2 linked regions of the Butyricimonas faecihominis genome follow. The protein of the gene in region 1 interacts with the protein of each later gene in a pairwise test. Links are inferred from orthologs where the notes say so. Each region holds a gene or a part of one and is shown in the gene's direction. Other genes may lie near its edges.

What was found.
Region 2: the proteins of panC (region 1) and R8806_RS02690 interact in binary tests that used the Escherichia coli proteins (3 or more experiments, as listed by UniProt). The link is inferred for Butyricimonas faecihominis from one-to-one orthologs.

Annotation. Positions count from the first base shown.
Region 1 is NZ_AP028155.1:3,430,078-3,433,255, forward strand. The notes cover bases 203-3,036. They hold panC (pantoate--beta-alanine ligase), read left to right. Parts: upstream 203-1,116; coding sequence 1,117-1,956; downstream 1,957-3,036. Other genes in these bases: carA (glutamine-hydrolyzing carbamoyl-phosphate synthase small subunit), read right to left, coding at 203-307; R8806_RS14165 (arginine repressor), read left to right, coding at 553-1,032; panD (aspartate 1-decarboxylase), read left to right, coding at 1,969-2,319; rfaE2 (D-glycero-beta-D-manno-heptose 1-phosphate adenylyltransferase), read left to right, coding at 2,321-2,818. Also shown: more of carA, read right to left, coding at 1-202. UniProt on the Escherichia coli protein: Catalyzes the condensation of pantoate with beta-alanine in an ATP-dependent reaction via a pantoyl-adenylate intermediate.
Region 2 is NZ_AP028155.1:632,188-635,439, reverse strand. The notes cover bases 1-2,908. They hold R8806_RS02690 (NUDIX hydrolase), read left to right. Parts: upstream 1-1,132; coding sequence 1,133-1,684; downstream 1,685-2,908. Other genes in these bases: R8806_RS02685 (NfeD family protein), read right to left, coding at 1,752-2,908; pheT (phenylalanine--tRNA ligase subunit beta), read left to right, coding at 1-553. Outside these bases: more of R8806_RS02685, read right to left, coding at 2,909-3,152; R8806_RS02680 (EI24 domain-containing protein), read right to left, coding at 3,152-3,252.

The DNA of each region.
Region 1 (3,178 bases):
TCCAATGACTATACCGGGAAGAGTAATCCGAAATGACCAGTGCCTTACAATGGATTTTGTCCGACTCGAAGAACTTGGATATTCCGTCTCGCTCGTCATCGACCGGAACCCCGTAATTTCCGATCATGGGATAAGTCGGAACCAGAATTTGCCCCTTATAAGAAGGGTCTGTTAAGCTCTCCGGATACCCGGTCATTGCCGTATAAAAAACAACTTCCCCGGACACCGATTTCTCGTAACCAAAGGAAGTTCCCTCATAAACTGTCCCGTCTTCTAAAACGAGACGGGCTTTCTTTAATTCATGCATATTTATTCAATCAATCAACTATAAATTAAATTTTATGCAAAAATATGGTGAATATATGAATTTACAAAGCATATTTATGAAAATAAATATTTTTAAGATTATAGGGACATCAACACACCGTATTCTAAAACTTATCAAACCATTATACTCCCCAGATAAGTGCAAATACCCTCTCTTTATTTTATATCCCCGTATTGAATATAAAACAAATTTCCCTAACTTTGTGAGGCGTAATATAAACACCTATGAGAAATAAAACGAAACGCCTGTTGGCCATTCGAAAGCTTATTGAGAACGAACAGATCTGCTCGCAGGAAGAATTATTGTTCAGACTGAAAGAGCTAAACGTAGAGGCAACGCAAAGTACATTATCACGCGATCTTAAATTCATGAGAGTAGCTAAAATACCTCATAAAGATAAAGGTTACATATATATTATCCCGGACAGTATTCAGAATGAACAAGCCGATGAAAAAGCCTCCGCCATCGTGACGGATTCTATTTCAAGCATTGATTTTTCAGGAAATATTGCCGTGATGAAAACTCTTCCCGGATATGCGAAAGCCGTGACCGTTCTGATTGATAATGAAAATTATTTTGAGGTACTGGGAACTATCGGTGGTGACGATACAGTTCTTATTGTCATGCGGGAAGGCGTTACCCATAACGAGTTGCTGGATGCTCTCTCGTCTATACACGCTAATATTCATTCACTATTTAAATAATCATTTTGAATTTTCAACTTTCAATTTTGCATTATATCGAAAATAGTTTGTAAACTTGCACCCCGTATTTTCAAGAATATAAGCATGAATATTATAACTAAGAAAACGGAATTAAGCACCGTTATCGAGAAGTTGAAAAGTGAAGGGAAAACGGTGGGTTTAGTACCAACGATGGGTGCACTTCATGAAGGTCACATATCCCTCGTGAAAGCATGTAAAAAAGGAAATGATATTGCCGTGGTCAGCGTGTTCGTGAACCCGACGCAGTTTAATGATAAAGAAGATCTGAAACGTTATCCCCGTACTTTGGACAAAGATGTCACTTTATTGGAAAAGAACGGATGTGATTACGTGTTCGCTCCCAGCGTGGAAGAGATGTACCCGGAAGAAGATACCCGTGTATTTAACTTCGGATACGTGGAAAGCGTCATGGAAGGAGCAAGACGTCCGGGACATTTTAACGGCGTGGGACAAATTGTAAGCAAGTTATTTGACATCGTGCGACCACACCGGGCATATTTCGGGATGAAGGATTTCCAACAAATTGCGGTGATCAAAAACATGGTGAAACAATTACATTATGATTTGGAAATTGTTCCATGCCCTATCATCCGGGAAACAGACGGGCTGGCCATGAGTTCCAGAAATACTTTATTGGAACCGGAATACAGGAAAAATGCCCCGCATATTCACAAAGTACTCGAAGAGGCCACTCATTTAACTTCTCAAATGAACGTGGAAGAATTAAAAAAATGGGTAGTGGACGAAATTAATAAAAACCCTTATCTTAAAACTGAATATTTTGAAATAGTGGACGACACGGAACTAAAACCTATTCAGGACTGGAAAGAAAACAATGTAAAAGTTGGATGTATAGCGGTTTATGCCGGTAAAATCCGATTAATTGATAATATTGTATTTTAAACTAACACGAAGATGTTTATAGAAGTAGTAAAATCTAAACTTCATAAGGTTACCGTTACTGATGCTAACCTTCAGTACGTGGGCAGTATCACTATTGATGAAGCTCTGTTAGAGGCAGCTAACATGATCGAAAATGAAAAAGTTCAGATCGTGAATATTAACAATGGTGAAAGATTCGATACCTATATCATCAAAGGAGAACGCGATTCGGGTATTATTTGCCTAAATGGCCCGGCAGCACGTAAATGTGCCGTGGGTGACGTGATCATTATAATCTCATACGCTTCAATGGATTTTGAAGAGGCTAAATCACACAAACCTACATTGGTTTTCCCGGACACCGCAACAAATAAACTTATTTGACATGATCATGGATTATTTACCACTTATCGAGAAAAAAATCGCACACACGGCGAAAGAGGCTGAAAATATATTGAGTCTGTGGAGATTCAAAGATGACAAGATCGTTTTCACAAACGGTTGTTTTGATATTCTCCATAAAGGACATATAGAATATCTAGCCAAAGCGGCCTCTCTGGGAACTAAATTAGTGATTGGATTGAACACGGATGATTCTGTAAAACGGTTAAAAGGTGATTCCAGACCCGTAAACGACGAGAATGCCCGGGCATTATTATTAGCTTCCCTCACATTCGTTGATAAAGTGATATTTTTCGATACAGATACACCCCGTGATCTAATTGATTTCGTTCAACCGGACGTGTTAGTAAAAGGAGGAGACTATAAACCTGAAGAGATTGTAGGTTACGATATAGTAAAGGCCAAAGGGGGAGAAGTGATTACTATTGATTTTATCGAAGGATATTCAACTACCGCTACAATCGAAAAGATGAACAAATAATCGTGTATTTCTCTTATAGGAAGTAACACGTTCTGTCATAAAAAATTGGAAATAGAATATAATGAATTTCTATTTCCAATTTTTTTTATATTCTACCTGTTAGTAACTGTTAGTATCTCGTGTATTGATGGTGGAATAAAAAAGAACTAAAAAGAATAACTTTATTTTGATTTCTCGATTTCGAATTCAAGTAATAATAGAATTAAAAAATGCAAGAATAGTTATTCAAATTATTCCAATTCCTTTCTACAAAATACTAACATCAATTCACGGGAATTTCATCGAATACTTTTCCAAAGCCTGTTTTACTAACAATTGTGGATAACTCAAAAATAAATCTCATTATCAATGATTAATAAA
Region 2 (3,252 bases), 2.8 Mb from region 1 along the record:
CTTCTTCTATTTGAAAGCGTATTGTGAAATGATATTAACCCGTCTAGGACTTCACCCCGATAACCTGAAAATTGATGCCACTGACAAGGACATCTTCCGAGAAGGATTGACGTACAAAGCCGGGGATAAACATATCGTATCCATGGGTATCTTGAGTAAAGCCCCTCTGAAAAAAGCAGATGTTAATCAAGAAGTCTACTACGCTGAATTCTCGTGGGAAAACATTCTGAAAGCCATCAAAAACCTCAAGGTAACCTACACCCCGCTACCGAAATTTCCTTCTGTAAAACGGGATTTAGCCTTGTTGCTTGACAAGAAAGTCACTTTCAGGGAAATCAAAGAAACGGCGTTCCGTACAGAAAAATCATTACTGAAATCCGTCACGTTATTCGACGTGTACGAGGGAGAAAAACTCGGTGCAGACAAGAAGTCCTACGCCGTCAGTTTCACCCTTCTCGACGAAGAGAAGACCCTCACGGACAAACAGATCGACAAAATCATGAACAAGTTAATGGGTACCTACAAACACCTGTTCAACGCTGAAATCAGATAGTTACAAGTTTACAGGCTACAAGTTATCATTCCACTTGTAGCCTGCCTTTCAATTTTCCATTTTCAATTCTCAATTTTCAATTGTATGAAGTCCCTTCTCCCCTCCTTTATCCTTATTCTTCTATACTTCATTGCCGAAGAATTTTTTGGTCCGAAAATCGGTTTGATAGCCGTGATCGTATTAGGAGCCGGAGAGTTTTTCTATTCATGGATCAGGGAGAAACGTATCAACAAGATGACACTCTTCAACACCCTGTTCTTCATTGCCCTTGCGGCAATCAGCGTGTTGCTCGAAGGAATTTCTTTTGAAAGGATACAACAAACCATTGTAGAGGCAGCCATGTGTGTACTAATCGGGATCTTCGCATTCTCGAAAGTGGACATGACTCAGACATTGCCCGAATCATACCGCAAGACATTACAGGTCACCCCGGAACAGCAACAAGCCATGCACCGGATGCTACGCCTGCTATTTTACCTGCTCGTATTACATACCGTCCTAGCTTTCACTTCTGCCTTTATCTTTGACGAAGAAATACATCAATTTATAGAAGGACCTCTATTGTATATTCTGATTGTCCTGTTTTTTCTCACATTATTTGTTAAGAACAGACTACTTGCCAAAGCAGCCAGTCAGGACGAATGGTTACCTATCGTGAACGAGAAAGGCGAAGTCGTCGGTAAAGCTACCCGTAGAAGTTGTCATTCCGGCTCCATGCTCCTACATCCCGTCGTGCATCTCCACCTTATCAACGAACAAGGGGACATTTACCTGCAAAAACGCAGCATGAAAAAGAACTTTCTTCCCGGAATGTGGGATACTGCCGTGGGTGGTCACGTCGCACTGGGAGAGAAAATAGAAGATGCCTTAAAACGGGAAACTTTCGAAGAACTGGGTATCACGAAATTCAAGGCCCGTTTCCTCGGTTCCTACGTGTGGGAGAGTTCCCGCGAACGAGAACTCGTATTCCCTTTTCTTTGTACCTCTCATGACGCCATTCACATCAATAACGACGAAGTAGACGAGGGACGCTTCTGGTCTCGCAAAGAGATCGAACAAAATGCAGCCGCCAACATCTTCACCCCAAACTTTTTACACGAATACAATCATCTACTGAAAAAAATCAAATAACCAATCAACGTCCTAATCAATTTGATTCCACCAAGCCATACCTCGATGGACCTCTTTTTTTATTCTCTTAATTTATAACCACGTAAACCTGCCCGGCCTGATATTTAACCACCCGTACCACTTTTCCTCTCTCAATAAAAGCTCCCGTATCCGACACAGCATCATACACCTCATTCCCGATCATTACCTTCCCCGCCGGGCGCAAATCTGTGAATGTAGTCCCCACCTTACCGATCTCCTCCTTTACCGCCATATCCACACCCACGAAACCATCCTCCACTTTCTGTTCTGCGTGAAGAGCAAAATTCAATCGTCGGGAACCAAACAATTTTCGGCTCAACCAAATACTCCCGAATAGTGAAAGTAACGAACAACTCACCACGAAAAACAACGAGCGAATAATGGCACTTGTAAAATCCGGCAAGAAATCAAACGTGAAATCGTCAATCCCCGCCAATACCAGCGACGCTACCACGCAAACAATTCCCAGTACCCCGGTGACACCGAAACCCGGTATCACGAATATCTCCAGCAGCAACAGGATAATCCCCACCACAAACAGGATCATCTCCACGTAATTTGCCATCCCTTCCAAATACAACGGGGCAAAATACAACAAACACGCTGTTATCGCTGCTACCAAGGGGAACCCAACTCCCGGAGTCTGCAACTCGAAATAAATTCCCCCGATAATAATCATGATCAAAATCCCTTGTACGATCGGGCTGATCAGAAACCCTATAAACCGATCCATCGTCGTCGGTTTATACTCGTGCAACTCGTAATTCGTAATTCCCTCTTTCTGTAACACTTCCACCACGCTCTCCGCAATTCCGTCACAGAACCCGTATTGTATCGCCTCATGCGGAGTAAACGTTACCACTTTCCCGCTATCCGTTACCCCCTCGACCACAACCCTCTCGTCCACCATAGCTTCGGCAATCCTCGGATCCCGTTTCCAACGAATCACCCTTTGCCCGTTCTCCATCACCGTATCCTTCCCGTGCGCCTGAGCCGTGGCACGAATCATCGATCGCATATATGACTGGTACTTATCGGGCATGGCATCCCCCGTTTGGTTCACGACTGTTGCCGCACCTATATTCGCTCCTTCACGCATATAAATACGGTCACAGGCAATAGAAATCAACGCTCCCGCAGAGGCGGCATTATTATCAATAAATACCCATACCGGTTTCGGATAATTCAATATCAAACTACGCAGAGAATCGGCATATACTACCATTCCCCCGTACGTATTCATATGCACCAAAATAACATCTGCATTTTCGTCCGTGGCCCGGTCAAAAGACCTTTTCACCAACCGCCATATACTAGGACCGATTTCGTCCTTAATATCCACCTTGTAAACCAGTTCCCGATTCTCCCCCGAATCATTTTTTTCCTCCCCGGCAAACATCGGCAGGTTTCCCACCAACAAAAACAAAACTACCAACCACTTTCTCATCATGCTATATCTTTCAATTTTTGAATATTTTCCTTCCCCAACTGTTCCTCGACCACCACCGTTCCCGCCACCACAGAAAGTAACGACACAAAACTGCAAA